One region of the Paenibacillus sp. FSL L8-0641 genome, then DNA from elsewhere that is predicted to be linked to it. Evidence: riboswitches for the same ligand, from Rfam matches in the RefSeq annotation. Region 1 holds a riboswitch; each other region holds the start of a gene.
What was found. Region 1 has a riboswitch for glycine ahead of MKY16_RS18935 (alanine/glycine:cation symporter family protein). Riboswitches for the same ligand answer to the same signal wherever they lie in the genome.
Positions count from the first base shown of each region.

Region 2: linked by a shared signal. The riboswitch ahead of sdaAB (L-serine ammonia-lyase, iron-sulfur-dependent subunit beta) and the one ahead of MKY16_RS18935 (alanine/glycine:cation symporter family protein) in region 1 are both predicted to bind glycine.
Region 3: linked by a shared signal. The riboswitch ahead of gcvT (glycine cleavage system aminomethyltransferase GcvT) and the one ahead of MKY16_RS18935 (alanine/glycine:cation symporter family protein) in region 1 are both predicted to bind glycine.

Region 1 covers NZ_JBBOUW010000001.1:4,193,009-4,196,287, reverse strand. Annotated here, with positions in the region: gene MKY16_RS18945 (LacI family DNA-binding transcriptional regulator) at 1-313, opposite strand, end outside; partial or broken gene MKY16_RS18940 (family 1 glycosylhydrolase) at 535-1,008, shown strand; glycine riboswitch at 1,177-1,253, shown strand; glycine riboswitch at 1,272-1,366, shown strand; gene MKY16_RS18935 (alanine/glycine:cation symporter family protein) at 1,527-2,945, shown strand; gene MKY16_RS18930 (iron-containing alcohol dehydrogenase) at 3,003-3,279, opposite strand, start outside.
Region 2 covers NZ_JBBOUW010000001.1:474,319-477,597, reverse strand. Annotated here, with positions in the region: gene MKY16_RS02115 (DUF6359 domain-containing protein) at 1-1,242, opposite strand, end outside; glycine riboswitch at 1,580-1,695, shown strand; gene sdaAB (L-serine ammonia-lyase, iron-sulfur-dependent subunit beta) at 1,907-2,596, shown strand; gene sdaAA (L-serine ammonia-lyase, iron-sulfur-dependent, subunit alpha) at 2,586-3,279, shown strand, end outside.
Region 3 covers NZ_JBBOUW010000001.1:4,028,818-4,032,096, reverse strand. Annotated here, with positions in the region: gene gcvPA (aminomethyl-transferring glycine dehydrogenase subunit GcvPA) at 1-629, opposite strand, end outside; gene gcvT (glycine cleavage system aminomethyltransferase GcvT) at 755-1,855, opposite strand; glycine riboswitch at 2,032-2,131, opposite strand; gene gcvH (glycine cleavage system protein GcvH) at 2,524-2,916, shown strand.

The sequences.
Region 1 (3,279 bases):
GAAGCTCTTTCTTTTTGTCTTCTCCCGAAGTATAAATAATGGTCTGGAATTCATATTGTCCGGCGATTTCTACAAAGCTGTCCAGAAAAGCAAGAACAATTTCATTAATCGTTGAAGTGATGATACCAATCTGAAGCGTCTGACCCTTGGATAGGGAAATGGCATTCCGATTAGGAACATAATCTAATTCCTGCATGATTTTCAAAATCTTAGCTCTTGTTTCATGACTGACATGGGGGGACTGATTTAATACTCTGGATACCGTAGCCTTGGAAAAGCCCGCCAGTTTTGCAATTTGATCAAGATTCGACATGGAGCTTCTCCTCACATAAGAAAAAAATACTTGACATGAAACGCGTTACAACAATTAGGATGCTTATGAGGGCATTACGTCTATTTTAAAGCATCTGTCAATGCATTTCAAAGGAGAACGGTTACCGTTAGGTATGGATTCACATTTGCAGCATTTGATGGGGTTACTTAGGCCAAAGTAAAAATCTTATATACGGAAAGAGGTCTTTATACCATGACGATGTATCGGCAGGTCCAGAAGGCGAGAAAGCAGCAGGAAACCTGATTGGTGGCGTGAAAAATCCGTATCTGCAGTCCTCCGACTGGGGATGGCAGATCGATCCGATCGGCCTGCGTGTTACACTGAATACGTTTTATGATCGCTATCAAAAGCCGCTGTTCATCGTGGAAAATGGCTTGGGTGCATATGATAAGGTGGAGGAAGATGGCTCTGTGCATGACACATATCGCATTGATTACTTGCGTCAGCATATTGCCCAAATGAAGGAAGCGATTGCCGACGGTGTTGATCTGATTGGTTACACCAGCTGGGGCCCTATCGACCTTGTGAGCATGTCTACTTCCGAAATGTCCAAGCGCTACGGATTTATTTACGTTGATCTGGATGATGACGGTAACGGAACGCTCAAACGCTCCAAAAAAGACTCTTTTAATTGGTATAAAAATGTGATAGCAACCAACGGTGAAGAATTGTAATTCCATATCATCTCGGGCGGGTATAGCAGGGGACATCCTAAGGATGCGATCTGCTGTACCCGCTTTTTTGATAGACTCAATAATAATATTTCAGAGGGCTTCACAAACTTTTCACTTGTAATAAGCTGAAAGTTTTCTGTATAATGAATAAAAATTTCATATGTCTGGTTGATGTTTGCGGGAGATGGAACGAAGGTTCCGACCGAAGGGGCAAAACTCTCAGGTGCTTAGGCTGTTTACAGCCACAAGCGGGGACCGTAAACGGACAGAACTCTGGAGAGACCCTTAATTGGGCGCCGAAGGTGCACCGCAGAGAACATCTGCTTAAACTCTCAGGCAAAAGGACAGAGACGCGAATAACCTGTGACAGGGAATACCCTAGGCTTTTTTATGAGCTATTAGAGGTAGAAACCTGCACAAGATGGTTGTATTTTTTCGTGCCTTTAACCTCTCCAGGAGTCGAATCAGCTGATTTGACTCTTTTTTGTTTTCTAATATGTTGGAGGAGCGGGTTGAAAATGAATTTGGTACATGTGTTAGAAACGATTGACAGCTGGATATGGGGAGCGCCGCTTCTTATTCTCGTGATGGGCACGGGGTTGTGGCTAACGATCCGCTTGAAGCTGCTTCAGGTTATTCGATTGCCTTTGGCGCTCAAGCTAATTGGTAAAGCGCCGGACGAAGGTAGCGGAGATGTAAGCAGCTTCGGTGCATTGAGTACGGCACTGGCAGCTACTGTAGGTACAGGAAGTATTGTTGGCGTGGCGACAGCGATCAAGCTGGGTGGGCCCGGTTCATTATTCTGGATGCTGGTTGCAGCTTTTTTCGGGATGGCAACCAAATATGCGGAAGGATTATTATCCGTTAAATACCGTGTTAAAGACCGGAACGGACAATTTTCGGGTGGTCCGATGTATTATATTGAAAACGGACTTGGCCGCCGTTTCAAGCCGCTGGCGATGTTGTTTGCCTTTTCTGGTGTTCTTGTAGCCCTATTTGGAATCGGTACTTTTCCGCAAGTAAAGGCTATCGTTTCTTCGACGGAAAGTAGCTTTGGAGTGCCAACGGTAGTTACAGCGATCATTATTTCCGTGTTAACTGCTGTTGTTACGATTGGAGGACTCAAAAGTATTGCCAAGGTATCCACAAAGATTGTTCCATTCATGTCGGGGCTCTATATCGTAGTTTGCTTAATTGTACTCATTAAGTTTGCAGGAGAGCTTCCTCATGCGATTGCTTTAGTATTACAAGGGGCCTTCTCGACCACATCTGCAACGGGTGGATTTGCCGGAGCGACGATTATGTTGGCGATGCGAAGTGGAGTTGCCAGAGGTATTTTTGCTAATGAAGCCGGTTTGGGAAGTGCGCCAATTGCAGCAGCTGCTGCTAAGACGAAATGGCCTGCAGAACAAGGGTTGATATCCATGACAGGCGTATTTATCGATACGATGATTATTTGTAATCTGACGGGATTTACGTTGCTGGTTACGGGAATATGGAGTGGAAATGACGATGGAGGTCTGATGACCCAGCATGCGTTTTCCAGTGCCTTTCCGGCTGGTGCAGAACTCGTGACGATTAGCCTTATTTTATTTGCATTCACAACGATACTGGGCTGGAATTACTACGGGGAACGTTGTGTTGAATATTTACTGGGTGTCAAATGGATTAAACCATACCGTTATTTGTTCATCGCACTTGTGGCAGGAGGTGCGTTCATCAAGTTGGAAGCCATTTGGCTGCTGGCAGATATCTTTAACGCAATGATGGCTTTCCCGAACCTGATTGCACTGCTTGGTTTGTCAGGCATTGTCGTTGCAGAAACCCGAATCTATATGGATTCTCTGAATTCTAGTAAGAAAAAGGGCATTCTTGCAGGTGCCAGTGTAGGGGCAGCTATTCAAGTAGAAGAAAAGGGACACACGGTTAATTCATAAATTCCAAAAGGGAGTGCCTTCAGCCATCACAGGCTTGAGGACACTCCCTTTTGAATGTTATAACGATGCACGCAAAATAGCTAAAATATCTTCTTGATTCAGCTTTTTATAATTACCGAAGCCTCCATATTCCATTTCACGGGCTGCAATGGTTGCGATTTTTTCCAATTGCTCATCATTAATATTGTAATCGGCCAGGGTGGAAGGGGCACCGAGACTTGTCCAGAATGCACTAAGACGGTCAATACCCTCCAAAGCGATTTCTCTATCTGTTTTATCTACGGTGTCTAAGTCAAACATGCTGAGCATCAGCCGTTTCATGCGTGCAGCATCC
Region 2 (3,279 bases), 3.7 Mb from region 1:
GCCCCCGCCGTTATAAACCCCCTGATCTACCGCATTCCCCCATTTTTTCGTGCCTGAAGGGATATAAGCAATGCCTTTAGCCTTGGTAGGATCAATAATAGCCAGCGTAGATCCTGCATGCATGGCAATCGAGCGCACACCCTTGGTAATACCGAAAGATTGATCTGCGGCTACAATGTCGGTAGCATTCACATCACCGAGCGCATTGTAACGGAAACGAACGCCAAAGTTGGCCGCCAGCCAATCGGAGCTTGTTAATCCTTGCATTGCCGGTGATGCAGCCTCTTCTGCAGTCATGCCTTTGGCCGGATTAGTATAAGCTCCACGACGGTAGCCATTCATAACCTCGGAGGAATCCCAACGGTTTTTGTTACGGTCCGCATTATAATGATCGGAGATGAAGAAGACGCTCCCTCCGTTATTCACGTATTGCAGCAGGGCAGCCTGCTCGGATGCCTTAAAGGCAACATTCGCTTCACCAATAATGAACACATCATATTGGCGCAGCTTGTCATAGGTTATGGCCTGCTCTCCATAAGTAAAAGGAATAGGACGATTTAATGGGTCTACCGTAAAGCCTACATTACGCAGTCCATTGGCAAAGTCGGAGAAGGCGCCTTCAATGACCCAATCTGCTGCACCAGCGGTCTGTGCGTGCGTATTATCGAACAGCACCTTTTTGCCTTTTCCATCCGGCAATGTAGTACCGGGTTGACCCGGGTTGCCAGGTTCAGGTTGACCCGGGTTGCCAGGTTCAGGTTCACCAGGTTCACCTGGTTCCCCCGGCTCGCTTCCGTTCACCAGTTCAACAGCGCTTGGGCTTTTCACTCCACCAAAATTATTGTAGGCGCCAAGTGTACCCGTCACACGAATTTTGCTGCCGATCAGCTCAGGATGGCCTGACAGTCCAAATTGCCCTCTGTACGCGGATGTCAGCTGTACATCCAATAGATTAGAAGTGCTACGTTCATTAGCCTGGTCAGCAATCAGTACGTTAAAATCATTCGCAAACGGAGAAGAAAAGTTAGCCGTTTTCGATCCGGTAGCATGTCCGACGATATAACCTTCTACCGTCACCGTACCTCCACTGCTTTGGCCCTGAAGTGCTTCGGCTACTGTCAATGCTCCCTCTGCCTTGACCTGACCGAACGGAACGAAGATCCCGATCAGCAGTGATGCGATCGCTGCTAGATGCAGCATCCCTTTTAAGCGTGAACCTGTGAACCGCAAGCCTTTTACCATACGTCAATATCCCTCCTATGATTTCCATAAATGTACTTGTCCTCTATCAGATTAGCCGCCAATCTTCTAATTCCTTCCTGATTTCATCCATAATTATGTAAACTTTAATCTTTTTTATTGGAAATGCACCTGTTTCAGGATTTTGCAAAATTCGATTCCAGTCGCTCCAAAGCGCAATATCTAGACGAACTAGGCCATTTCGATCTATATATTGTTCATTGGAAGTCGCTTATTGGATTTTTGCAAAATCCTCGTTTATGTAAAAATTGAACCCTGTGATTGACACCGAGCACGTCATACATTACGCTAAGAAAGACATGTAGAACGGTATACGCGAATGAAGATGACGGGAGAGTCTGTCCAGGAGGCTTACACTCTGGCGGCACCGAAGGAGCAAGACGCCAGCACCCGGCTGGCGGATAATCTCTCAGGTCCATGTATCGTCATCTGACGCAACTCTGGAGAGAGCGCAAGCCACCCAAGGGGTAAGGCGGTAAGAACACCGCACGAAACTCTCAGGTAACGAGGACAGAGATAAGGGAAACTTCCTTATCCTGTCCTTTTTTGTGCTCACATTGTGCGTCAGCATTAGGAACCGTCATAACCGCGCAAAGACGCGGAAATACCATATAGTATGGTATTAGAACATACAGGGGGCCACACCATGCGTTTCAAAGATGTATTTTCTATTATCGGCCCGGCCATGACCGGACCTTCCAGTTCACACACTGCAGGCGCGGTGCGACTCGCACGCGTTGCCCGGCACTGGCTCGGGGCGCAGCCTGACCGTGCCCGTATGACACTGTACGGCTCCTTTGCCGACACGTATAAAGGACACGGTACAGACCTCGCGCTCATCGCAGGGCTGCTTAATTACGATACGGACGATCACCGGATTCCCGATGCCGAGCAATGGGCCGAGCAAGCCGGGATGACCGTGGAATTCGCCGTCAGTGGACTCCCCGCTCCTCATCCGAACACCGTCCGTTTCGAGTTGTGGAAGGGCGAGGATCAGCGCACACTGCTGGGCTCCTCCATCGGCGGCGGCAGCATCCATGTCCAGCAACTCAACGAATTCCGGGTCAATCTGACCGGGGAGCTGCCTACGCTGGTGCTTCTCCACTCGGATAAGCCCGGTACATTGGGCGCAATAACTTCAGCGCTGGGCGCGGCCCACATTAACATTGCCTATATGCACGTAGATCGCAAAGGCCGGGATGGTGAAGCACTCACCGCCATTGAAACGGACAGTTCTGCTCCAGCTGAACTGATTGCGGAACTGCGTTCTTTACCTCATATGTATGAAATTAAGATGATTAATTTGAAAAAAGGAGCTGAATCCGATGCGGTTTAGCCATCTACATGAGATCAGCGCTTTATGCGCTGAAGAATCCACCACGATTGGCCGCTTGATGATTCAAGAGCAGGTACAAGAAACGAATACAACGGAGGAAGAAATCTTTCGACAAATGTCTGATTATTATGAAGTCATGAAGGAAGCCGTTCATCGCGGTCAGACACAAGACACCGTATCCCGCAGTGGATTGACGGGCGGCGACGGCAAGCGCCTGGCCGAGTATCTGCGGTCAGGGGAAACCTGCTCCGGTGATGCCTCTGCGCTCGCCATGGCTTATGCCCTCTCCGTGTCGGAGGTTAATGCATCCATGGGTCGCATTGTCGCCACTCCTACCGCAGGCTCATGTGGGGTTATCCCTGGTGTGTTCATCAGTGCGCAGGAACGGTTCGGCTGGGATGATGAGCATATGGTGAACGGCCTATTCGCCGCTGGAGCCATTGGCTACGTGATCGCCAACAACTCCTTCATTTCTGGCGCGGAGGGAGGCTGTCAGGCTGAGATTGGCTCAGCTATCGGGATGGCCGCTGGCGCTATGGTCGAGCTACGCGGTGGTACGCCTGAACAGGCTGTTCACGCCGCAGGCCTCGCTCTTAAGAACACGCTCGGCCTAATCTGCGACCCCGTCGCCGGACTCGTGGAGATTCCGTGCATCGTGCGCAACGGCCTGGGAGCCGTGACTG
Region 3 (3,279 bases), 160 kb from region 1:
ACAGCCGCGGTCTGTTCCGATACGGCCGCCGCTAACGCATCAGCATCCGTTACACCGTCCGAACAGCCGATCTCCACGATGTCCAAATTCAATCCGCGTGCATAGGTTGCCAATACCTGACGTGCCTCTGGATGGACGGACCTCGATACGATAAGCTGTTTACGGCGGGTAGCTGCGGCGGACAGTGAGCCCGCTTCCGCCAGTGCAGTCGCTCCGTCGTACATGCTGGCATTAGCTACAGCCATGCCCGTCAATTCGCAAATATACGACTGAAATTCGAAAATGGCTTGTAGCTCGCCTTGGCTTACTTCCGGCTGATAGGGGGTGTAGGCTGTATAGAATTCCGAGCGTGAAGTGATGTGCTGGATGACCGACGGAATATGATGATCATAAATTCCTGCGCCAAGAAAGCTGGCATGTGTGTCTGTATTGGCGTTGTGTCCAGCCAGCTCGGCCAAGTGGCGGGTTAAGGCTTTCTCATCGAGTCGAGAAGAAAGAGGGAGTTCCCCTTGATATCGAATGGCCTCTGGAATGTCACTGAATAAATCATCAATGGATGATACACCCACCACACGCAGCATTTCGGTTTGATCTTGTTCAGTCATAGGGAGATAACGATGCTGCTTCATAGGTTCTGGCTCCTTTCGAAAAGCAAAATTTTAAATCGTAATTAGCTAATAAAAAAGTGTGAGCTGAAAAACCCGGAAGTTCATATCTGACATGTTTGCTTTATTGGAATGAAGAGAGTTTAAGATTAGCGCGGGCGTTTATAAAAGGGTGCTGCCACTACCTCGGCACGCAGGCGTTTGCCACGAATCTCAACCTCCAGCGGTGTGGAGAGGGCACTAAAACGACTGTCCACCAAGGCGAGGCCCAGATTACGCTTCAAGGTGGGCGACTGAGTCCCCGTTGTGACCTCACCGATGCGTTGTCCTTCTGCGAATACCGGATAATGGGCGCGTGGGATGCCGCGATCAATCATTTCCAGCCCGATCAATTTACGAGGAATCCCTTGATCTTTCTGACGTTGCAGTGCTTCTCTACCGATAAAATCTCCTTTATTCAGCTTGACGAAGTACCCTAGACCGGCTTCAAGTGGTGAAATCGTGGCAGATAGCTCCTGTCCGTACAGCGGCAACCGAGCCTCAAAGCGTAGTGTATCCCGAGCACCAAGTCCAGCGGGAATCAGCCCATACGACTCACCGGAACGAAGCAAACCCTCCCATACGGCGGGTGCTTCCGCAGCAGGTACATAAAATTCAAAACCGTCTTCGCCCGTATATCCGGTTCGTGAGACGAGTGCTTTTGCTCCGAACAATGGCACGTTCTCATGAAAGTGGAAAGATGCCAGATTCGTAATATCCGTATCTGCCACGGCTGCGGCAATACGTGCTGCTTCCGGTCCCTGCAATGCCAGCAATGCTATTGCATCAGACACATTCTCCATGTGAACGGATGCAGGCACATGACGAAGTAACCAATCCCAATCCTTATCAATGTTGGAGGCGTTCACAACGAGCATGTAGCGCTCCGGTCCTTTGCAGTAAATAAGCAGGTCGTCTACTACACCTCCATCGGGGTAACACAGGAGTGAATATTGTGCCTGACCTGGTTCCAACTGGCTGACATCATTCGTGGTCACCCTTTGTAGAAAAGCTTCGGCCTCTTTGCCTTCAACCAAAAACTCACCCATATGCGATACATCGAATAAACCCGCACGTTGCCGGACGGCCTCATGCTCCTTTTGGATACCGCTAAACTGAACGGGGAGCTCCCAGCCGCCAAAGTCAATACAACGAACCCCAGACTGCGTCCCGTAGGACGAATATAGCGGTGTTTTTCGCAAATTAGTCATGTTTCCACTCCTATCCGGTGTGATCGGCAAAACAAAAAAGACAGGCCGAAAAAAACGTATAGACAGCAGTCTATACTCTTTTTTCAGCTCTGTCCTTGATACCAGAAAGTTACCCCGGTATGTACCGGGTTTCCTCTTGGGTGATCCGCTCCAATAGCGAATGCTCTCCAGAGATGCGTCCGGCAGAGGTCCTTTTGCCTGAGAGATTCACCTGCAATGCAGGCTTACTCCTTCGGCGCTACCTTCGGGATCAGCAGTATATTACCTGGCTTTGCAGATAACAACTTGATCCGATTCGCGTGCACAACTGTCTCACAAGCGGCAACAGCTATGCGAATCTTTTTGGCAGTCTCTCCCTCTGCGTTCATCCGCGTTTGCAGTTGTCGGGTGTTTCCCAAAGTATTTGCTATAACCCATTAATACGCAAATTCATTCAAAATGTCAATAAAAATGTCATCAAAAACAATAGAAAAAACATTTAATATATAAATAAGGATATGTAAGCGTTTGTTATAAATTATTATATTTTTATATAGAGCGCTATAGGAGGTGATATGAAGTATTTTTGTTAGTATTATTGACATGAGTGTTCTTATTGTCATAATCTTAACCTGTCTAATACAGGTGAGCAAATGCGATTTTATTCATATGGAAGTGAGGGGAACAGAATGGGTGAAGTGAAGCAGCAACTTTGGTATACAGACGAACATGAGTGGGTTCAGCGGACAGAGAATGGAACGGTGCGGATTGGTATTACAGACTTTGCACAGCACCAACTGGGTGATATTGTTTTTGTAGAATTACCTGAGGCGGGAGTAACGATTGAGCAGGGAGCGGAGATCGGTACGATTGAATCGGTGAAGACGGTATCCGACCTTTTTGCTCCGGTGACGGGAACCATATTAAAAGTGAATGAAGCGCTGGAAGGTACACCTGAGCTAGTGAATGAATCTCCATATGACAAAGGTTGGATGGTAGAAGTAGAGATGGATAAAGATGTGGAGGAATCATTGGGCAAACTACTGTCGGCGGATCAGTATGAGCAGTTGATTTCGGAGTAATAAATAGAGCAATGCAGCATGAAATAATAGCGTGTTATTCGGAATTTTATATTGATTTTTAATTGAATAAGAGCATCGTTAGTTTGCTCGATTTTTGTATAAAATAGTCGCTATGATTTGACGTAGCGGCTATTTTTTTGTCTTTTTTTGAAAACGTAATTACGTGTGTTGTTCTGATATAGTGGGTTGTCCCCATATAGGAATCATACATAATCCAGCGCGGTTTTTCGACTAATTTCTATAGCTACAGGTCATATTAAGAAGAATTATGCAGGTATAATATCTTCCTGGATAATTTAAATTTAAATGTTGTCATCAACGTTCATGACGAAAGTACGTTTTCATTTCGTTGATGAAGATAGC